Regions from separate parts of the Paenibacillus tundrae genome, predicted to be linked through region 3. Evidence: riboswitches for the same ligand, from Rfam matches in the RefSeq annotation. Region 3 holds a riboswitch; each other region holds the start of a gene.
The links. Region 3 has a riboswitch for cyclic di-AMP ahead of V6W81_RS10290 (C40 family peptidase). Riboswitches for the same ligand answer to the same signal wherever they lie in the genome.
Positions count from the first base shown of each region.

Region 1: another riboswitch for cyclic di-AMP. It lies ahead of V6W81_RS17160 (3D domain-containing protein); the one in region 3 lies ahead of V6W81_RS10290 (C40 family peptidase).
Region 2: another riboswitch for cyclic di-AMP. It lies ahead of V6W81_RS00150 (3D domain-containing protein); the one in region 3 lies ahead of V6W81_RS10290 (C40 family peptidase).
Region 4: another riboswitch for cyclic di-AMP. It lies ahead of V6W81_RS00525 (C40 family peptidase); the one in region 3 lies ahead of V6W81_RS10290 (C40 family peptidase).

Region 1 is NZ_CP145605.1:3,834,877-3,840,769, forward strand. It holds gene V6W81_RS17145 (PspA/IM30 family protein) at 1-249, opposite strand, end outside; gene V6W81_RS17150 (hypothetical protein) at 368-712, opposite strand; gene V6W81_RS17155 (polysaccharide deacetylase family protein) at 868-1,656, shown strand; gene V6W81_RS17160 (3D domain-containing protein) at 1,762-2,436, opposite strand; cyclic di-AMP (ydaO/yuaA leader) riboswitch at 2,439-2,632, opposite strand; gene V6W81_RS17165 (amino acid ABC transporter ATP-binding protein) at 2,911-3,633, opposite strand; gene V6W81_RS17170 (ABC transporter substrate-binding protein/permease) at 3,620-5,077, opposite strand; gene V6W81_RS17175 (M20 family metallopeptidase) at 5,331-5,893, shown strand, end outside.
Region 2 is NZ_CP145605.1:30,647-36,539, forward strand. It holds gene V6W81_RS00140 (HD domain-containing protein) at 1-1,160, shown strand, start outside; gene V6W81_RS00145 (TatD family hydrolase) at 1,530-2,300, shown strand; cyclic di-AMP (ydaO/yuaA leader) riboswitch at 2,541-2,794, shown strand; gene V6W81_RS00150 (3D domain-containing protein) at 3,067-4,266, shown strand; gene rnmV (ribonuclease M5) at 4,424-4,969, shown strand; gene rsmA (16S rRNA (adenine(1518)-N(6)/adenine(1519)-N(6))-dimethyltransferase RsmA) at 4,975-5,877, shown strand.
Region 3 is NZ_CP145605.1:2,263,091-2,268,983, forward strand. It holds gene V6W81_RS10265 (YkvI family membrane protein) at 1-443, opposite strand, end outside; gene V6W81_RS10270 (xanthine phosphoribosyltransferase) at 646-1,227, shown strand; gene V6W81_RS10275 (hypothetical protein) at 1,325-1,654, shown strand; gene V6W81_RS10280 (hypothetical protein) at 1,775-1,993, shown strand; gene V6W81_RS10285 (carboxymuconolactone decarboxylase family protein) at 2,106-2,435, shown strand; gene V6W81_RS10290 (C40 family peptidase) at 2,526-2,990, opposite strand; cyclic di-AMP (ydaO/yuaA leader) riboswitch at 2,996-3,127, opposite strand; gene pelA (pectate lyase) at 3,572-4,528, shown strand; tRNA gene V6W81_RS10300 (tRNA-Leu) at 4,719-4,803, shown strand; gene V6W81_RS10305 (carbohydrate-binding protein) at 4,963-5,893, opposite strand, start outside.
Region 4 is NZ_CP145605.1:109,428-115,320, reverse strand. It holds gene V6W81_RS00535 (M1 family metallopeptidase) at 1-1,708, shown strand, start outside; gene V6W81_RS00530 (carbamoyl transferase) at 1,719-2,561, shown strand; cyclic di-AMP (ydaO/yuaA leader) riboswitch at 2,815-2,952, shown strand; gene V6W81_RS00525 (C40 family peptidase) at 2,956-3,426, shown strand; gene V6W81_RS00520 (GNAT family N-acetyltransferase) at 3,762-4,253, shown strand; gene V6W81_RS00515 (c-type cytochrome) at 4,408-4,764, shown strand; gene rbsK (ribokinase) at 4,845-5,828, opposite strand; gene V6W81_RS00505 (4a-hydroxytetrahydrobiopterin dehydratase) at 5,870-5,893, opposite strand, start outside.

The sequences.
Region 1 (5,893 bases), 1.6 Mb from region 3:
ATTTTGTGCGCGAGCTGCGGTGTGCGCTTGCTCTTCGCGTTTCTTCACTAAAGCTTCTTGCTCTTCATAAAGCTGCTTGAACTTCTTCTCAATGGCGATCTGTGCCGCTACAGCCTTCTCCGCATCTTGCAAATCCTCTTGCATATCACGGATATACTGGTCTGTCATTTTGATTGGATCTTCTGCCTTATCAATGATGGAGTTAATATTGGACATCGTTAGATCTCGTAAACGTTTGAAAATGGACATTATGTTATTCCTCCTAGTCGATATTACAACCTTGTATATAATCATACATACGTGATAAACCTCAACCCGTTTCAATTTTAGCAAAAAAAATCAAAACAAACTTCTTCATCATGTAAAATTATTCTTTTAATTGACCTTTTATCAGCAGATGTTCATCAAGGAGCCTCTCTGCAGTCTGCACGATTTCATCAATCTGCATGCGTGTGATCGCATCAAAATGAATGCCCATAATGACCGTCACCGTAACCTTCAACTGATATGCCGCCTTGCGCGCAAGCCTCTCGCATAACTCCTGCTCCTTATGCCCTGGGACATGAAATGTAGCTCCACTAAGACGATCGTGATCTACATAATAGGTTGCCACCGCTCCTATGTGTGCATCGCCGCCTGTAACCATGAATACTTTGTCCTGCCCCACGTCTACAACCTGTAATCGAATTGAACTCAAATCATATTTACTCATACTAATCCACCTATCCTTTTCTCTATCTCATGTTATGGTCCGAATTATGAACAAGATTCGAGAGACTGACAATGAAACATCTCACAAGTCGAATAAATCAAGATTACATCGGGCATACCATAGAGAACGCATTTTTGGAAAAGGGGGCTGCTATTATGCGTATTCGCCTCATCGCAATATCATTTATCGTCTTTCTCTTGAGCGGAAATTTCGCTCCTGCTCATATGTCAGCTGAACCGAACCAAGCCAGTTCACCTGTCACGGAGTTTGATGCACAAGGCGATGAACAGCTCACGCTAGGTCAACTAAGACAGAAATATGCTGATACGTTCAAGACGAATGGGCCTTCCACCAAACAGGTTGCTCTGACTTTTGATGATGTTCCTGATCCAAGGTTCACTCCACAGGTATTGGATGTTTTGAAAAAGTATAAAGTCAAAGCGACTTTTTTTATTGTAGGCAAGCGGGCAGAGAAACATCCGGCTCTAGTCAAACGTATGGTTCGCGAAGGTCATATCATGGGTAACCACAGCTATAGTCATCCTGAATTCAGTAAGCTGACGATGAACGATTTTCGCAAACAAATTTTACATACCGGGGATATCATTCACAATTTAACCGGGTATACGCCAAAAATGATTCGCCCACCTTACGGGGATATTAATGAGAAGCAGCTCCAATGGGCTCAGAAGCAGCAATATAGCATTGTGAACTGGAATGTCGATTCACTCGATTGGAAAGGTCTTTCCAAAGATGAAGTGAAGCAGAATATTTTATCGGCTGTTAAACCAGGGTCGATCGTTCTTCAACATGCAGGAGGCGGAGTGGGCTCTAACCTTCAGGGAACGATTGATGCGTTACCAGAGATCATTGAGGAGCTTCGAGCACGGGGATATAGCCTTGTAACACTGGACGAGATGTTAAACATCTCTAAGAGCAAGTAATTCCAGCATAGGCACTTTAAGAGAAACGTTAAACTAAAAAGGGCGTCTCTACTCACATCAGACTGTGAATGGAAGACACCCTTTTTCATTTTGTTTGCATGACGTTTATTTTAGAATGTAAAGCTCAACATCTTGGAAACCGAATGTGCTCACGGATTGTTTACTGCCAGGAATGAAAATATCAACGCGTTTACCTTTAATCGCACCGCCTGTATCTCGCGCCGTAGCTACAAACGCTTGTTTCGGCAGTCCTGGGTGTGTGTGACCTGTCACGAGGACTTTCGTTCCCAGCGGGATCACACTTGGATCTACAGCGATTGTACCCAATTCAAGCGGATTACCGAAGTAATCTACAGCACCCCATTTTCCGTTTTCGGATGGATCTGCAGAGTACGCTGTTGCCTTCATTTCAATGGACTTGCTGTAATCAAATGTTTTGCCCCAGGCTTCAACCACTTTGCTGTCTGCATTGACATCCAAGCTTGCTGTTGTGATCGTTTTAGCCTCTGCTTTGGCTGCTGGAGCCGCTGCTGCTGAGACGGTGTTGGCTTTTCCAGGTACAGTAATTTTCAGCCCACCATAGATGTTATAAGGTGAAATATTTGCATTTGCTTTAATGAGTGCTTCCATACCTACACCATACTGTTTGGATAAAGTATAGAATGTATCCCCCTCTTTGGCCACATGAACAGAGTCAGCGTAAGCTGGAACGGCCTGAATGAGCATAGCTGCTGTCAGCAATGCTGTTGCTGCTTTCGCAATACGTTTCTTGTTAAACATGGTCTTCCTCCCTCATTATGCCTGCGAGGTTAGTTGTCGGATTCGGATGGAGGAAACCACCCTATAGGTTCAATCACATGCCCTTAACGTTATGTACGCCCTAATTCACCCCTAGCAGTACGCGAACATCAATCCTCGTTTCTGCATCGTTACATCCCCCGCACTTCCTCCTCGGAAGTTTCGGCAGGAACAATATATCACAATCTTGTAACCTATAGTTGTAGTAAATCTTACCAGTACGTTTATGACACATCAAAATTGGTTAATAAAACAAGCCTTTTTCATATTAATAATTCATATATGTCTTCTATATAAGTAACAAAAAAGTTACCTTTTATTCCATTGATCCTTCTGATTATGTATCTCCGGAAAACAAATAAAAACAACCCTGCCGACGATGATGTCGACAAGGCTGTTTGTTACTCTTCATTCAATAGTGTATCCCCAGCTGCTCGGCAGCTTATGATCACATTACTATAGAACTTTGGCAAGAAAATCACGTGTACGAGCATTCTTAGGTGCACCAAACACTTCATCAGGTGTTCCTTGCTCAATAATTACTCCGCCATCCATAAACAGAATTCGGTCTCCTACTTCACGAGCGAAGCCCATCTCATGCGTAACAATGACCATCGTCATTCCACCCTCTGCCAGGCGTTTCATGACATCAAGCACCTCTCCAACCATCTCTGGATCGAGTGCTGAAGTTGGCTCGTCAAACAACATTACATGTGGTTGCATCGCCAAGGCTCTCGCAATCGCAATACGTTGTTTTTGTCCACCTGACAACTGGTTAGGGTATGCATCTTTTTTGTCAGAAAGACCCACCGTTTTAAGCAAATCGGCTGCAATCTGATCTGCTTCCTGTACCGATTGTTTCTTTACTTTGATTGGAGCAATCGTGATGTTCTGCTGAATCGTCTTATGAGGAAACAGGTTGAAATGTTGAAACACCATACCCATCTTTTCACGCGTAGCATTGATGTTATGCTTCGGTTCTGTAATTGAAACACCTTCGAATAGGATCTCGCCTGAAGTCGGCTGCTCAAGCAGGTTCAGACAACGCAAAAATGTACTTTTACCCGAACCGGATGGTCCAATGACAACGACAACCTCGCCTTTGCCAATCGTGACATCAATGCCTTTTAATACTTCATTTTTTCCATAGGATTTATATAATTGACTAACGTCGATCACTTGCATTCAACTTCCTTTCCAGTCGTCCGAGCAGCTTGGACAATATGAAGGTCATTACAAAATAAATAGCTGCTGCAATAAGGAATGGATTCATCCCTTGGTACGTAATATTTTTGACCACACTTGCTTGATACATAATGTCGACCATACCAATAACCGAGATGATGGAAGACTCTTTAATAATCGTTACGAACTCATTACCGATTGCAGGTAATACGGCCTTGAACGCTTGTGGCAATATAATGTAGCGCATCGCTGCACCTCTACCCATACCCAGTGAACGAGCAGCCTCTAATTGTCCACGATCTACACCTTGTACCCCTGCACGGAAGATCTCCGCAAGGTAAGCACCACTGTTGATGGAGAGTGTGATTACACCGGCTTGTAGCGCCGAGAAATTAATTCCGAAGGTCAGTGACAATCCATAATAGATAATCATCAATTGCACGAGCATTGGCGTACCACGAATCAGTTCAACATACGCTGTACCGATCCAACGCAGAATAGCCATATCATGCATACGGAACATACAGATAATCAAACCGATGATTACCCCGAACAATACACCGAGTGCAGATAACAAAAGGGTATAACCTATCCCTGTCGCATAGAAGCTTTTATACGCCCAGAATACTTGAAAAATATTTTTGGTATCTTTACCTGCCATCAATTGGCTTGCTTCGGTTACCATTTCTTCAATTCTATTTTCGCTCTTAAGCCGTTCCAACGTACTATTTACGGCATTTAGCAACTCGGTATTGCCTTTGCGAATCCCGATTGCAGCCTCGACCTGCTCTTCGTCCACCACAATAGGTGCAAGACCGATGGCATCGTCCAGATAACCAGCAGCTACGGTATCTTCTACAATCGCAGCATTTACACGCTTGGTCTGCAATTGCAGAACGATATCGGAGATTTTATCCAGTGCCGTTAATTTGGCACCCGAGATTCCCTGACCAATGGTTTCCTGAATAGAACCCTTTTGAACCCCGATTTTCTCATTTTGCAGATCCGCCATCGTTTGATATTTATCTGTATCCTCGGTGCGAATCATAATGACTTGCTTCGATTTATAATACGTATCAGAGAAATCGATACTTTTCTTACGCTCATCCGTTGGTGTCATACCTGAGATGACTAAGTCCACACGACCACTCTGGAGTGCCGGTAGAAGTCCGTCAAATCCCATATCCTCAATGACAAGCTCTGCTCCCAGATCAGCAGCGATTTCTTTTGCAATTTCAATATCAAATCCAACAATTTCATCTTTTCCATTAATCACTTTATGGAATTCATATGGTGCGAAGTCGGCACTTGTGCCGAGCACCAATTTTTTACCGCCTGAATTGTCCGTAGTGCCGCTTGCGAGTACCGTCGGTACAGCAACTGTCAACATCAGTACAAAGGCCAGCAGCATCATGGTATAACGACTAATCAATTTCAACCCTGTTCTCCCCTTACAATACTTTGTATACGACTTTGTCCATAGTTTTACTTCACTCGATATATCTGCTTTTGAGAAGCTGCCCATAAAAATGATGCATAAGCCTCATATCGATGCCTGAGTCATTATAAAGTACAATGCATGATTATGCAATGCATTTTGTTTTTACAAATCTTGACTTGTTTCTGAAAAATGAGAGCAAACATGATATAATCATTTCACTATTTTTATTTTCTTGCAGAAGGAGCCTGTTATGACACATTCCAAATCACAAATTTTAACGGTTATTGACCAATATGCTTCCCGTTTTAAAGAAATTTCATCATACATCGGTGCAAATCCCGAACTTGGCAACGAAGAGTATCTTGCCTCTGCTCGCTTAAAAGAAGAATTAACATATCATGGCTTCGAAGTAGAAGCGCCGATTCTCGGACTTGATACAGCTTTTATTGGAACTTACACCGCTGCTAAGTCTGGGTCAACCATCGCTTTATTGTGCGAATATGATGCCTTACCTGAGATTGGTCATGCCTGTGGACATCACCTCATCTGTATGATGAGTCTCGGCGCAGCTGTAGGTCTCAAGTCGATCCTCGATGAAGTGGGAGGAACCCTTAAAGTGTTCGGTACACCTGCCGAAGAGACGCGTGGTGCCAAAGTTCCTATGGCCGAGGCAGGCATGTTCGATGACTGTGATATTGCGATCATGGCTCACCCTTATTATGCTTATGAAAGATCAGGAAGCTCGCTCGCAATTGATGCCGTGCAGTTTGAGTTCCATGGCAAATCTTCTCACGCTGCAGCTAGCCCGCACGA
Region 2 (5,893 bases), 2.2 Mb from region 3:
GTATTCGCCAACTAGGCACATCCTATCTAACATTTCATGGAGCAGAACACAGTCGTTTTTCACATTCGCTAGGTGTGTACGAGATTACACGTAAAATTATTTCACAATTTGAAAGAAGTCATTATTCGGATTGGCCGAAAGAAGAGAAGATTGTAGCTCTCTGCGCTGCCTTACTGCATGATTTGGGTCATGGCCCATTCTCTCACTCAATTGAAGAAGCTTTTGATATGAATCATGAAGATTGGACTTGCCGCATCATTATGGGCGATACCGAGGTAGGGGCCATCTTAAGACGGTATGCGCCAGACTTTCCAGAGAAGGTTGCATCGGTCATACAAAAAACGTACGAAAAGCCTATTGTGGTCAATTTGGTTACGAGCCCGCTTGATGCTGATCGCATGGATTACTTACTCCGCGATGCATATTTCACAGGTGTTAACTATGGTACGATTGACCTTGATCGGATTTTGCGTATGCTCCGTCCATACCACGGACGAATTGTGGTCAAAGAGTCAGGTATGCATGCTGTTGAGGATTACCTGATGTCCAGGTACCAGATGTATTGGCAGATCTACTTCCATCCAGTTACCCGCAGTTCTGAGATTATATTGCGTCAAATTTTCAAACGAGCTAAAACGCTGGTGCAGCAGGGATTTAATTTCCGTTTCATGCTGGATCCTCTGCCGCAGTTGTTTGAAGGCGAACTTGCTGTTCATGAGTATCTGCAACTGGATGAGGCATTGATTCAAACGGCATTCATGCAATGGCGTAAAGAAGACGATGCTGTTCTAAGTGAGTTGTGCGAACGATTTATGGATCGCAGACTATATAAGTATGTAGAGGTTGAACAGATCGATGTAGAGACGATTGAAGAGATGCGAGAAGCTTTCGCCAAGGCAGGATTAAATCCTGAGTATGATCTTGAAATTGATTTTCCGACCGATCTTCCGTATGATGTGTTTCGTCCGAATGAATCGACGGATAAGCAGATCTTGTTGCTAGATCGGCAGGACCAGCTACATGAGCTGTCAGAGGTTTCCGATATTGTCCGTTCAATCAGTGGCATTCATCGTGGAAAGCATCATTTATACTATCCGCAGAATAAGGTTGATACCATTCTTCATGAGTTGCCATCTCATTTGCGCCCCTACTTCTCATGATGGGGTGGTGCGGCTTTATGCCAAAGTAGCTATGCTAAAAAGCATTTCTAACCTGAGATGTTCTCATGATACAGTAATCTGCTTTAATGGAGAGGATATGTAGATCGACATAATTTTGTAATCTTAGGTTTTTTTATAAAATTATATATCCCGAAACAGATCTACATATAGAGTGTGTTGTGACCGATTCATTCCACATATTGTAGTTAGTTAGGGTCGAATTGATTAAAAAAAACCTGTATAGGCTAATTTTATCCACCCTAAAAATTTACTTTTTTTAAAAAAAAATAAATCAGATATGGTTGCACATTGCATAAGCGTGAATAGACAGCCTATTTATTCTGATTCGACAGAAAGGGAGAACGAAACATGATGTTATTCGACACCCATACCCATCTAGATGCGCCCCAATTCGACGAGGATCGTGAAGCTATGATTCAAAGAGCTGTTGATGCAGGAATTAGCCGCATGATTAATGTCGGTTTTAACCGAGAAACGATTCCATCCACTATGAAATTAGCGGAGACATATGACTTTATTTACGCAGCCGTTGGGTGGCATCCCGTGGACGCAATTACGATGCAAGAGGGTGACTTGGAATGGATTGCATCTTTATGCAAGCATGAAAAAGTCGTTGCCATTGGCGAAATTGGTTTAGATTATCATTGGGATACATCACCAAAGGATGTGCAACAGCGTGTATTACGACAACAGATTGGACTAGCTCGTGAGCTGAACATGCCGATCGTCATTCATAATCGGGATGCGCATGAGGACATCGTGAGAATTTTGCGGGAAGAAAAGGCTGGGGACGTTGGTGGAGTAATGCACTCCTTCTCGGGTAGCTGGGAAACCGCGAAACAATGTCTAGATCTCGGGTTTCACCTCTCGTTTGGAGGACCGATTACGTTCAAAAATGCGAAGCAACCTAAAGAGGTACTGGAGAAGGTACCGATGGATCGTTTCTTCCTCGAAACCGATGCTCCTTATTTGACTCCACATCCATTTCGCGGTAAACGAAATGAGACAGCGCATGTACGTCTGGTTGCAGAAGCAGCTGCGGAAATTAAAGGCATTTCGTTAGAGGAAATTGCCGCAATAACCACCAAAAATGCCATGGAACGATTTGGTATTCGTTAAAAACTAGAGAAAATGTGATGAAAAAGTGAGCTAGGCGGAGGTAATTTGCTTTTTGATCCAAATAAATCAAGAATATTACAATATTTTAACCAAATATTTAGAAAAACGTACTTGAACAACGCTTTACAACATGCATCGAAACAGGATATCATCTTTTCAGTGAATTGTTGTGCGGAAAATTGGACAGATGTTCGGGGGATGAACAAAGGGACACTTTCCGATGAACAACATTACTTTCATGAATCGATCTCGCTGAGTCTCCGTTATCGGAGAGCGGGGGAACCAATAGGGCTTAAACATCGGTGAATATAGCCGGTGCGCATCGTTCGCTGACCCAAAAGCAGCGGAAAGATCTGCGAAGCACTATTTGATTTCTTCTTTGGGTCTCGGGGTGAATTCAAGGGCATCCGCCATGAGCGGGTGACCGGAGATAGGGCGGCTCTCTTTCGCCCGAACCCGACAGCTAACCTCGCAAGCGGAAAAAGAGAGGCAACCTCGTGCATGAATTTCCGATATTCAAAATCATTCGGAAGCCACGAAAGAGTCCTCTTACACTCTTTCTTTGGCTTTTTTTGTTTTTGAATAAAAGAAATACTGTCATCATACGGTAAGTATTCAGGAGGATGACATCATGTTGCGAAGATTGATTCATGGTGCAGAACCGGCTAGGTTGATCTAATCCGTGTTCTGTAGAAAATCAGGTATAGTCGCGTCAAAGACATCATGCATTACTCTAGACGGCGAGGCTATGAAGGAGGACGGAGAAGTGGGCACATTCCAAACAGAAGAGACCCATGAGTCACGATCATCCAGTAAGTCTTTCGCGTTACGGTGGAAGCATGAGAACATGCGTCAAATGGCATTGATCGCGATATTCTCAATTGCGCTTACAATCATGATCTTGTTAGTCGTATATGGTCAGGCCGGGAAACAAATTTCGCTGGTTATCGATGGCAAAGCTCAGGCAGTAGAGACTCGTACAGGAATGCTTCAAGAATTGTTAGAGGAGCAGTCAATCACAGTCAGCCCTCACGATCAGGTATCCATGCCCTTGAATGGGGCGATTGCAGATGGAGACCGTATCGTTATTGAGCGGGCCATTCCAGTAAATATTACGGCAGACGGAGACACCAAGACTCTGTATACAACCGATGCATCGGTAGAAGAGGTAATTCAAAAGTCAGGTATTGAAATTACAAGCGATGATAAAGTTTACCCTGCGCTCGGAACTTCAATCAAAGAGGATATGAAAATCCGTGTAGTGCGTGTAACAAAGCGTACAGTTGATGTGGAGCAGCCCATCGCATTCAAAGTTATCAAAACGGCTGACCCAAGCTTGTACAAAGGTGACAACCGCGTCATCGTAAGTGGTAAAGAAGGTACACTTGTACAACACATTGAGAAAGTGTTCCAAGATGGAGAATTAGTCTCCAAAAAGATGGTTGGTAAGTCGGTTGCGACGAATCGTGTAGATAAAGTCATCGCTGTCGGAACCAAAGCTAAACCTGCACCTGTTGTGAAGGAGCCTGAGATCCAAACGGTATCGGCTAGCACTTCGAAGACAAAAACAGCAACAAAAACGGCTTCATCGAACTCGGATAAATCCTCTGCCTCGGGCAGCAAAGTCATTACCGTTTCAGGTACTTCTTTTAAATATTCTAAAGTTCTCAAAAATGTGTCTATGACAGCTTACTCTTCAGAAGAGCCTGGCATTGGCACCAAAACAGCCTCCGGTACTCGGGTAACAGAAGGTCGCACCATTGCGGTGGATCCGAAGGTTATTCCAATCGGCTGGTGGGTATACATTGAAGGTCTCGGTTTCCGTCGTGCCGAAGATACGGGCGGAGCTATTAAAGGTAATAAGATTGACGTATATTATGACAGTGTGAAGCATGCCATTAACTTCGGACGTAAAAAAGGCAAGACGGTCTATGTGATCGGTCCGGTGAAGCCGGAAGCGAACTAAAATCGTTTTACTTTGAAATGGGAATGCTATAAAATATAAGGCATGAATGATTCATGCGGAATATGCGGCGGGAGGGTCTGAAATCAGTCTCGCCCGCCGTTTGCCAGAGAAGAGGGATATTCCTCTTCTTTTTGCGTTAGAAAGGAAGAATTGGAACATGATAAAAGAAGTGATCGTGGTTGAAGGCCGTGACGATACGGTGGCGATAAGGCGCGCGGTTCAGGCGGATACCATTGAAACAGGCGGATCAGCCATTAATCAGCGGATTCTGAAGCGTATTGCACTTGCTCAGGAGCGGAGAGGGGTCATTGTTCTGACTGACCCAGATCATGCTGGTGAGCGGATACGGAAAATCATCGCCAATAAGGTACCGGGTTGTAAGCACGCCTTCATTCCTGAGGCTGATGCAACGCGCAAAGGAGATATTGGGGTCGAGAACGCTTCGCCAGAAGCCATTCGCCATGCCCTAGCACGTGTGCATACGTCCTATGAGGGGGCACCGAGTCTGATTGATTGGGAGGATCTCATCGCTGCTGGACTCATTGTGCATCCACAGGCTGCCGCACGACGTATGGAGATGGGGAACATACTCGGCATCGGTTATTGTAATGGTAAGCAGTTTCACAAGCGGTTAAGTGTGTTTCAGATCACCCGAGAAGAATTCTCTGCCGCATTATCGCAAATCGAATGTGAAGGATTGTGAAGTAAATGAAGGGTATGGAAGAGACGTTGGAAATTGCAACACCCAAACGAACGAAAGAGATTATTCAGAAGCATGGATTTTCATTTAAGAAGAGTCTAGGACAGAACTTCCTAATTGATCAAAATATATTGAACAAGATTGTTAACGCTGCGGATTTGGACGAGTCCAAAGGTGCACTGGAGATTGGACCGGGAATAGGAGCACTAACGGAGCGGCTTGCTAGAGTTGCAGGGCCTGTAACGGCAGTAGAGATTGATCAGCGGCTCTTACCAATCTTAGGTGAAGTGATGGAGCCTTATCCCAATGTACGGGTTCATCATGGCGATGTACTGAAGCTGGATCTGGAGGAGTTATTCCGAACGGATTTTGGTCAAGTGGACAAAGTCAGCGTTGTTGCGAACTTGCCTTATTATGTGACAACACCAATCATGATGAAGCTATTGGAAGAAAAGCTGCCTGTAGACAGCATCGTGGTTATGATTCAGAAGGAAGTAGCAGAGCGGATGGCTTCCGCACCTGGTTCCAAGGAGTACGGTAGCTTAAGTATTGCCGTGCAATACTACAGCGTACCTGAACTAGTTTGTATTGTTCCACCTACCGTATTCATTCCTCAGCCTAATGTGGAATCAGCGGTTATCAAACTTAAGGTTCGGGAACAGCCTCCAGTACAGGTGCCAGATGAAGCACACTTCTTCGAGGTGGTACAGGCTTCTTTTGCACAGCGTAGAAAGACTATTTCCAACAATCTGAAATCTCGCTTTTTCACAAAGGATAACCGGGAGCAGGCTGACCAATTATTGGAGCAAGCAGGTATTCAGCCATCTAGACGTGGCGAGACTCTCAGCTTGGAGGAGTATGCAACGTTAAGTACGGTGATGTGGGAAGCTGGAGTACGTGCAGCGCTATAGGCATTTCAGTAAAGAC
Region 3 (5,893 bases):
GGCACAACGATACTATTCATCTGCATGATGGCTCGGATACCTCGTCCCAGAAGAAGGTAAGTACCGACAAGTGTAACGAGCAAGCCGGTCTGGTAATGCAAGCCGAGATGTTCAACAAAGACGGAGCCTGCTCCAGCCAACATGACGCTGTTCACTCCAATGAGAATGAGAAGGGTAATCCAAGTGATCCATCTGCCTGCTTTGTAACCGAATAAATGCTTATTAAGATCTTCATAGGAGCGGGAGCCTGTATCGTGTGCAATGAGCATCATTTTGGTGCCTAGCCAGACAAAAAGTATGGTGGATAGGCCGATGGTGAGTGTTGCCCATTTGCCATACTGGGTAAAAAACTGCAGGATTTCCTGACCTGTTGCAAAGCCGGCACCTACCACCGTTCCAATGTATGTAAATGCGATCTGCAGCACCCGAAATGCCTGTTTCATGCGTTTCCCCTCTCAGGCCCCTGAATAGTTTGGACATGCGGGTGCCATGGTACAAGGTATGCTTGACCCTGGAAACTCATGACAATGAGCTCATTCTTTAAGCACGATTGTAAGGCTAAGTAACAATAAAGCTGATTCGCTTGAATTGACAGTCATATCTATGATACTTTTACGTCATAGGATAGGCTTGGGAGGTCAAATCATGGAAGTGTTGAAACAACGTATTTTAGAAGAAGGAGTAGTCATCTCTGATCAGGTGCTTAAATTGGATGGACTGCTGAATCATCAGATTGACCCTGGTTTGACAATGGAAATGGGACGTGAGTTTGCCTCACGTTTTCGTGAGAGTGGTGTAACACGTGTTATTACGGTAGAGTCTTCTGGCATCCCGGTAGCTTTTGCTGTTGCACATGAGCTAGGAGTACCTCTTGTATTCGCTAGACGCAAAAAAACGCTACTGGCTGACCCTGATGCCTACTGTGAACGTGTACCATCGTTTACGAAAGGAATTGTGACCGATATTATGGTGTCTCGTGAATATATTCATGAGAATGATCGTATTTTGTTCATAGACGATATTATTGCTAATGGGGATGCAGCTCGCGGTGTTATCAAGATCATTGAACGCTCTGGGGCTGAATTAGTTGGTTTCGGAGTAGTCGTCGAAAAATGTTTTCAAGCAGGAGCACGAACTATTCGTGAACAGGGAATTCCTGTTGAAGCCTTGGTACGTATTCGTTCCCTGAACGATGGAAGCATTCAGTTTGACGATAACGAAATGTGACATTTTAAAGGAAAAGGGCCTATTTTTTGAACAATGCCTTTGCATGACCGCAGAATTCATTTATAATGGGGTTATGTTAGGGAGAGGAGGCAACACCATGGGGAACCAACCGGCAACAGAACAATTTTTCATTGATAAGCTGGCGGAATCGAAAGTTCATTTTGAACGTGCCCTGGATTGTAAACATACGGAATTCGATGACCTTTATCCCTATATGATTGAACATCCTCAATTTTTCTGGTACAAACGCTATGTTGCCTGGTCAGAACTTCTGACGATTGTAGGCTTGTGTGAAGAGTTGTCCTTCTCTTGGAAAGAGCAATTTACACCGCATCAAGTGGAGTACCTTGAAGAACGTGTGATGTCCGCCAAAGTGCTTGATTTTTGGTTTGAGAAGAATGACAGCAAAGAGCACGCGCAGCGGTAAATTTCAGTCGGGACATACGTTTCGTATGACATGACAGTCCAATACAGTCACGTGAGACCTAAATGAGTTGTCATTTAGGTCTCTTTTTGTAAATTAATTTGGAACATAGGAGCCATAGACATGATTAGTGATACAGAGCTGGATGCCCTGCGTTTGTCAGGTGAAAAGGTTAGAGTGGTAAGGGACGAGCTTGAGTCCAATGATGTAACAGGAATTGTTGTTGCTTGGGATGGAGAGCAGGTACTCATTCGGCGGCAGAATCGACGTGTGGTTAAGCTCGATCGTAGTTATCGCTATCAGCTGTTCAGCGAGCCGCGCCAGAGTCCACTTAGCGAGTAGGAAATGAGCTAACGGGATTTACCATCCTCCTATAGGCATAATCGATTCGCTCAGGAGAAAGGATAGTTACAGTGAAGGATGTGGAACTATCTCCGAGAGGGCGTGCAATGATATGACATTGATGAATGAAAAGGTTCACGCGTATAAGGATCAGATTGGTGAGTTGAGCGATGTGCTACCGGGAGTGGTGAAGTCTTACCATGAGTTTACGGGAGAATGCTTTCAGCCAGGAGCCATTGATGCCAAAACGAAACAATTAATCGCCTTGGGCATTGGCTTATTTGCGAATAACGAAGTGTGTACCTTCTATCACGTGGAGGAAGCTCGTGCGAAGGGTGCTACCGATCAGGAGATCATGGAGACCGTTGCAGTGGCGGGTGCCGTAGGCGGCGGTCATGCACTATCTCAGGGCGCAATGCGCGTACAGAAGGCGCTGCACTAAGCAGGATGGGGCTATATCAATGAAAATAAGGACGTATTCCTTGGCAAATGCTACGGGAATAGGTCCTTATTTATGTACATCGAAGTTATATTATATTTTTCCAATCATTTTATTATACATAAACTGGCCAGTAACTCGGCGAGCCGTAACATAACGGTCTTTGAAGTAAGGGTTAGACAATTTAGTGATGCTGACACCTTTGCTGCTTGATGCGTGTGCGAATTGGCCGTCACCGATGTAAACACCTGCGTGTGAAACACCTTTACCCATTGTATTGAAGAATACGAGATCGCCTGTGCGAAGGTTCGCTTTGGATACAGGAGTTCCTGCTTTCGCTTGCTGCTGGGAAGTGCGGGGTAGATCGATGCTATATTTATCAAAAAGATATCTCATAAATCCAGAACAATCGAAGCCGGCCATTGTTGTACCGCCCCATTTGTAAGGAATACCTGCCATGTTATTAACGACGGTGTTGATTGTGCTTGCCTCTGTACTTGTTGCACCTGAAGTAAATAGTACTGCTGCTCCAAAAATGGAGATGATAAGTTTTTTCAAAATCAATGTTCTCCCTTCGTTGCCTACGGAGTTAGCTAAGGGTTCGGTAGAAGGTTCCCTATATTTCCTATGTATAAGAATAATTCACCCAAAATGGTTCCCCCGTTTTCAAACATGAAACTCGGCAAATGAATAATTAAGTTTTTGTAACCTTTTGAAACTATATTGCATATATGCGTAAATGTCAAACCCATCTTAATACCTTCTTTATCGCCCAATGTTAACGGAACTATTGATTTTTATGAAGAATAAACACGAAATGACAGCGTAACTAATTACAAAATAGTAATATGTGATTCAAATCCAAACTAGAGTGTATACCACTCGAGGTTTGTCATGTGCAGTTTGAACTATTCTGATAGATACAATAATCGCGGAATGTTACAAGATGTTGCATTAATTGACAAAGTTATTTTTTTTGCATAAGATCGTTCTATCCAATCCACATATTGGATAAAAATATAGTCGTTATAATTTAATTCAAATAAAGGAGTTGGTGGAGAGACGTGTAATTAGAGGGTGAAAGTAAGTGGAATGAAGAATTGGATGATTTCAATAATAACGGGGAGTGTGTGATCATTTTGAATACAAAAACAAAGTTAGTTACATTAGTTCTAGCATTTTCAATGGTATTTTCTGCGGTAGGTATGGTCATTCAACCGGTTAGGATTGTATCTGCTGCGGATGCTTCGGGAACAACAGCAAGCATATCCGATATCTTGAAGAATCAAAGAGCCGATGGAGGCTGGAGAAAAGAATATAAGCAATCCACTGGTGAGTGGGCGAAATCTACGATCGACAATAAAGCTACATACTCAGAAATTAGAAGACTAGCTAAAGAATTCAAAAAGACAAACGACCCACGTTATTCTGCTGCCGCGATTAAGGGAATTAACTTTTTGCTGAATATGCAGTATTCCAATGGTGGGTGGCCTCAAGTTTATCAAAGTTCTGGTTATCACAAACATATTACCTACAATGATGATGCGATGATTAATGTAATGTACATGTTGGATGAAGTTGCGACACGAAAAGGTGACTTCTCCTTTATTGACAGCAACCTTGCCAATCGTAGTAAAAATGCGGTTGCTAAAGGTGTGGATGCGATTTTGAATACACAGGTAGTTTCAGGTGGCAAGCTCACAGCATGGGGGCAACAGCATGATTCAAGCACACTTAAGCCTGCAGGTGCAAGAATCTATGAAGTACCATCATTAACAGCTGGAGAGAGTGTAACGATTGTTAAATTCCTGAAAACAAGACCTTCCAACGCCAAAATTACAGCATCCATCAAGGGAGCCGAAGCTTGGTTTAACAAAGTGAAGATCACCGGTTACCGATATGAAAGAGCGAACGGCGATAGCAAAATTATTGCTGATTCCAAAGCTGCACCAATCTGGGCTCGTTTCTATGAAGTTGGAACGGATAAACCCATCTTTATCGGTCGTGACGGCATCGTGAAATACAAATTGAGCGATATTGACAAAGAAAGAAGAGGCGGTTATGCATGGTATGGTAACTGGCCATCCAAGCTGTAACTTAATTTAGATTCTAAACTGGTACCAATCGTGCCAGATCATATGCCAGCTCCTAAACATGAAGCCCGATCCGGAAGTGACTATCTGGATCGGGTTTCTTCCTGAGCATTTGTATATTGACATGTAGATGCTTGCGTGATATATTATTTTTTGTCGCCGAGATACATATATATCACGGAGATATACATATGCGGTCGTGGCGGAATTGGCAGACGCGCACGGTTCAGGTCCGTGTGGGCTAACCCCCCGTGGAGGTTCGAGTCCTCTCGACCGCATCGAATGAAAAGGTTCCCTGTTAGACATTAGTCTATCGGGGAACCTTTTTTTGAACTCATATGGGGGATCTCACAGCTTGTCCATCCATTGTCGGTTACAACGACCTACGACTAATCACAGGCTTGGGCAATTTTTTGCCAATTATATTACTACACGTATTATGATGCTGTAACTGTAATGTTATCGATATTAGGCCCTTCTGTACCTGTTGTTACAACTCTGATGGTATTCGTTCCAGAATTCATGGGTACCTGAATGGTTTTCTCGCCCCATGTCGACCAGCTTCCTGTTGCTGAAAAAGAGGTATTGCTGATCACTTTGTTTCCGTTAACGTACACATCGAGGTTACGCGTGCCACTCTCTAATGCATAACGAAACTTTACGTTTTTGGTACCACTTGTCGCATTGTTAATATTATTCCATTGAATGGCAGAGTTCGTTAGTGCATTGAAATTAACATACCCCGAGCCGGTGTAACCTGGGTAGATTGTCTCAACTACAGCATCAGTTAGGGTAGTTCCTGTTTCAGCTTCATACGTTGTACCACTTGTGTTACCACTTCCTGGCCCAGTGATATTCGCTACAAATGTGGTTACACTTTGAGCAGGAAGCTGTGCAGTAAATGCGCCGTTAGACACATTGATCGGTGCTCCACTTGCTAGGTTACGGCTGCTATCCGTTACCCATGAGGATACAGTAGAGGCGTTACCATTTTGCAGGACAAATCGCTGACTGGTTGCAGAAGTTCCTTTGTTAATTGCGACGACGACAACCTTGTTATCTCCTTTGTAGGCAGACACAAACGTATTGGTATCTGGGTTTTTCGTTGCATCCACTCGCAGATAGCCTGGACGTACGAATTTGGAGAAATGAGCCATATTATAACCGCGTTTGCTAATCGTGCCATCCTCTTTCATCGGTCCGTACTGTCTACGGATGTACCACCATACATAGGCTTGAAAATCTGCTTCTACCATTGCATTGTGCATGTGATGGGAGACTTCCAATGCTTCTGGCCAGCGGTCTGCAGAATTGTTATCACTGTTTGGATAATAAACTTCGGTCATCCACAGTTCTTTGCCTGCACCT
Region 4 (5,893 bases), 2.2 Mb from region 3:
GACTCATCCAGGCAAAAAAACGGTCAACGAGCTTTATTTCCACCTGTATCCCAATGCATTCTCCTCTTCAGACACTACTTTTATGAAGGAGTCTGGCGGAAAGCTTCGTGGGGATGTTATGCCCACAGACGGCTACGGATCCATGAAGATTACGGAGATGAAAACAGAAGACGGTCTGTCACTTTTAAACCGCATGCAATACGTACAGCCGGACGACGGAAATATGAAAGACAAAACACTGATCAAAATCAGATTGCCCAAACCGGTGAAGGGCGGCGAGAGCATAACGCTGCACACTCGATTTGAAGTACAACTACCCAAAATTTTTGCCCGTATGGGAAACGCAGACAATTTCGTGATGGCAGGGCAATGGTTCCCTAAAATTAGTGTATACGAGCCTACAGGTAGACGTGGCCGCACAGCCGAGGGTTGGAATTTGCACCAATATCACGGCAATTCCGAATTTTATGCCGACTTCGGTATCTATAGCGTACGCATTCGAGTACCGGAATCATACAAGGTAGCCGCAACAGGTTTTCCAACGCAGCAGGCAGTTGTGAAAAATAACGAAAAGATCTATCAATTCTATGCCGATGATGTTCATGATTTCGCATGGGCAGCCTCACCGCATTTTGTTTATGCCGAAGAACCTTTCTCCGCCCCCAATGTTCCTGGAGTAAGGATCAAACTCTATCTTGACCCTGCGCATCAGGATCTAAAAGAACGATACTTCTACGCTGCTAAGGCAGCTCTAGCGAACTACAGCAAATGGTTTGGCACTTATCCCTACTCTACACTCTCCATTGTCGTTCCTCCGAAAACTGGAAACGGCGCAGGAGGCATGGAGTATCCAACATTGGTGACTGCCTTTGGGGCGGATGATACGACACCCGGGTATGATCTGGAACGAACCGTTGTCCATGAAATTGGTCATCAGTATTTCTATGGTATGCTCGCTAGCAATGAATTTGAGGAAGCTTGGCTAGACGAAGGGTTCACCTCTTATGCAGAGGATAAGTTAATGGAGCAAGAATATGGTCTAGTCCCTAACTTACCCGTTCAAGCAGGTCTGATTACGTCTCCAGCCCCGTTGACACAAGAAGCATGGAAGTTCGATTCACAGAACCATTATGCAGCAAATGTGTATACACGAGGCAAGCTTGTTTTGCTCGGTATCGAACAACAAGTTGGCTCCAAAACAATGGAACGCATCCTCTCTACTTATGTGAAGAAGTACCGTTTCAAACATCCTACTTCAGCAGATTTCCAAAAGGTCGTGGAGCAAGTTACTCGCACTTCATGGTCTACGTATTTTGATCAATATGTATATGGCGATGGGATGGCGGACTTTGCTGTGGAGAAAATCAGCGTAACTCCGATTCAGAAGGGCGAGCAAGAGGTGTACGAATCCTCTGTAACCATTCAGAAAAAGGGAAGCAATTATATGAAGGTTCCTGTACGAATTGTGTTCGAGGATGGTCATATCGTGAATAAGCAATGGAACGGAAACGAGGAGCGGATCACATATAAGCTTACTTATACTTCTCCGGTTTCTTGGGCCATGACCGACCCCCTGTACACTGTGGTATTAGAGAATCGTCATATGGACAATTTCCTGAAAGCTAATCTGGACGAACCCTCTAAATTCCGCTGGAGTTTGAGCGCAACCAAACTTGTAGAAGCTATTTTCGGAAGTCTGTCATGGTGAGGTGGAGACAGTGAAAGCAAAAATACGTGAAGGCTGGTTTCTCGTCCGTCAGCATATATTCATAGCCGCACTACTATTTATCTATCAATTAGTATGGGGATACTTTATCTATCGATTAGTGCAGTCTGCGGTTGTCCCGCTGCTGCTTCGTTATCCTGACACGGATGCTGGAGAGCTCAGTACCCTTTTGTTCAAAATGGAAAGTCAACTCAGCCTCTCTACTCATCCCGAGGTTCATCGGTATCTGTGGATTCTTGGAGCCATGCTGCTGCTACGCATGTTAATCACTCCCCTCATCCAAGCAGGACTGTTGTACTCATTACAACACTTTAATCAATCGGAGGAGCGCACTCCTTTTGTCCGTGGTATCAAAGTGTTGTGGAAACCGATGTTACTACTGCACTTCATCCGAACGTTGTTGATGTTGTTGCCGGCCTATTGGCTTGTGCCCAGACTATTCGCCATTCTAATGGATGGATTCCATTCATTACAACTGTTACTGACGGGTATTCCATATGTTTCCTTATGGATTGTGTACGGCTGGATTATTCATCACATGATGTTATACATGCAGTTCGGTGCATCAGCTCCAGATGGAGAAGGCCGAGCACGCGGTGCATTATACGCTCTATGGATCGCGCTTCGTCATCTCGTTCCTGTGATTGGCATCGCCTTGCTTCTGGGAGGGCTTCATCTGCTCATCTTCGGCGCTTTCACTTCGGCATCGTGGTTGTTAACAGGGCTAGCTGGCCTTATATTACAGCAAACGTATCCTCTGGCTCGCTGTCTGATGTCTCTATGGAAGATATGCGCCCATTTCCGCTTATGGCAGTCCAAGTCGACTAGAAGTTGATTCGAACAGGTTAAAATTTGTTACCATCTCCATGTCATATAAACGCGATGATAACGCTTCACAAAAGCAAACCTCAACCTTTCCCCGTCAAAGGTCGAGGTTTTTTTTGCTAATTTTACTGCTAAACGTTGCCAAATCAATGTACCTCTGGTACAATAATCGCAGTGAGTTTTTAGTAACAACTTTGTAATCTTTACCTTCATATTTGTAACTACTTAAAATTTAATCGTCATTTCTTGATTTCACAGGTGCACAACTAGCATAGCCAAATTCCTAGCACCTGGGAAGCGGGGGAACCAGTTATGGGTGAATTGATCTTGCTACAGAGGGATCATAGGGGACCTTCAACCGAATCCTTAAGCTAACCTCGCAGGCATTGGAAGGGGTATATCTCTTGTTCAAGAAGAAACTAACCGCAGCTGTACTTAGCCTCACATTCGCATTATCGCTTGGAGCGGGCAGCGCGTTCGCAGATTCAAAAATGGATGAAGTAATTGACTCAGCAATGGGAACTACATACAAAAGCGGAGGAACAACGCTTAACGGCTTTGACTGCTCTGGGTTTACACGGTATGTATTCGACAAGCTTGGCATTGATCTGGCTCGCCAATCAAGCTCCCAATTCGACATGGGTGATTCCGTTTCCCGTTCAGAAATGAGACCTGGCGATCTGGTATTCTTTAATACTTCCGGCAGTGGAGTATCACACGTAGGAATTTTCGTTGGAGAAGGTAAGTTTGCACACTCTTCTTCTTCTAAAGGCGTTACGATCAGCGCATTGAGTGAAAACTACTGGGCTAACCGCTATGTTGGCGCTAAACGTATTATGAGCACGGACGCGTATGAAACACTCGCACGTGACTAGGGACAAGCTGAGCAACATCATACTGTAACCAAGCATAACAGAACCGCCCGATCCATTCTCCGCAGGAATGTATCCGGCGGTTTTTTTGTGCTTCTTCGTCCGTGCCCTTATGATGTTTTTACCCATCCTATTGTAATATAAACGTAATAAACCGATCTTTTGTTTCAATTTTTTTCTATTTTACGAAGACTTGCCAAAACTACACCACGTTCTGTAGAGTAATGTTAGGAATATCTATACATTGACACATGATCTGTAGGATCGATCCCCACTCAAGAGCTTGTTCGATTTTGAAGCGGTACCTATCCTACAAATGAGAGGAGCGTGCAGTAAGTATGGATGAAGCTTCTGTGACGTTTCACGTTAAACCTATGGAAGAAGAACATGCTCAACAGATATGCAGTTGGCAATACGACCCACCTTATAATATTTATAGCTGGCTTCCTTGGGAACAGATGAAGGCACTTGAAGTCGAATTTGGAGATGTGCAGCTAAGGAAAGACCAATATGCTGTCATTTTTGGCGAGAATGATGAAATCTGCGGTTTTGCACAGTTCTTCCCGCTGGTCGGAGTCACCCGAATTGGACTAGGTATGCATCCCGAACGATGTGGTCATGGCCAAGGTGTTGAATTTGTGTCTGCGATTGTACAAGAAGCCATTCGTAGAAATCCCTCAAATGAAATTGATTTAGAAGTGCTCACCTGGAACACAAGAGCCATCCGGGTCTATGAAAAGGTTGGTTTTATCACCCAAGATACATACGAACGTCAGACACCTACTGGCTTGCAACCTTTTTATTGTATGGTGTATACAGGATCCCGTTAACGTATAAGATTGTTATGAGCTAATACGATTGCTGCTTTTAGTTGATAAGTTTCAAAAAATTACCACAAAATGCTATGATGTCATGGCTAGTTCCGTTATAATGATATGGACAGATTCAGTTAGATGATCTTTCATTCTGGAGGGGACATAAGGGATGCACAAGTGGATCATGAGCGGGGTATTTTTTGCAGCGTGCGCGTTTGCTATTATTTTAATGTTTACGCTTCCAGGAAAAGAAGAGGTTGCCCAGGAGGCTAAACCAACTATGCCGGAAGTCACGATGGATGCCGGACAGGCTGAAGCACTGGTGAAAGCCAATTGTATTTCCTGTCACGGTGATCAGCTTCAAGGGGGCGTAGGCCCAGCTCTTGCGAACATCGGAAGTCAGGATGACGTAGAGAAGATCTACTCCACGATCGTCAAAGGTAAAGGCGGCATGCCTGCGTTTAAGGATCGACTACAAGATGAAGAGATTGCCAACATTGCGATGTGGCTCGCCGAGAAAAAGTAACGGATGAACGAAGAGGCTATTACCTCCCTACCCGGGGTGTAACAGCCTCTTCTCTGTGCTTGGACACATCCATGATACAATCAGTCGCTTGATGCCTGCTGCGCAAGAAACGCTTCTACCTCATCTGCAAATGGCATTCCTGACTGGGCACCCAGCTTCGTCACAGATAGCGCAGCCGCGCCCATAGCGAAGCTTACGGCCGCATCAAGCGTCTCGCCGCGCGCAAGGGCTACCGCCAGCGCGCCGTTGAAGCAGTCGCCAGCGCCGGTCGTATCGACGGCGCTTACGGCGTAGCCGGGCGCACGGCACGCGCCGGCACGCCCTGCCTGTACGCGGCCGCCTGGCGCTGCCGCGTACACAGCCCCCTCGGGGCCGAGCGTCGTGACGACGGCGGCCCCGAGGGATGCGGCGAGCTCTGCGACCGCCGCATCCAGGTCTTCCGGCCGGAGTTGATCCCGGCCGGTAAGCACGGCGAGCTCGCTGCGGTTCGGCGTGACGACGTCAACGCACCGCAGGAGCTCCTGGGGCAGACCCGGCACCGCGGGAGCCGGGTTGAGCACCACCAGTGCGCTGCCTTCTGCCGCTAATGTAGCGGCGCGGGTGACCGCTGGCAGCGGAATCTCGAGCTGCAGCAGCACCGCTGCGGCTGCAGTCAGGCTTTTCACCGTATCCGCCTCTTCCAGCATCTCCGGCACTACCTTCCCATTCGCCCCTGGGATAACAATAATTCGGTTATCTCCATTGGAGAGCCAGATCGAGGCTGTACCCGTCGCTGAATCATCCATGACACGAACCTGCGATGCATCTACCCCGCTTTCGTGCAGGCTACGAAGCAGGCGTTCGCCAAACACATCTGTTCCTACAGCTCCAATCATCGTTGTCTGCCCACCGAGACGAGCGGAGGCCACTGCCTGGTTAGCCCCTTTGCCACCAGCAAGATAGTGCAACTCTTCCCCACTGACCGTTTCTCCCTCTTCTGGAATCGTATCCGTTTTGACGACAAGATCCATATTGAGGCTGCCAACGACAGCGATAAGCGGATGTTTCTGATTGTTGTCTGACATGCCGTTCACCCATTTCTAGCAGACGAGCCTAACCGAGTTGGTTATTCCGCCCTCATTTTCTCAAA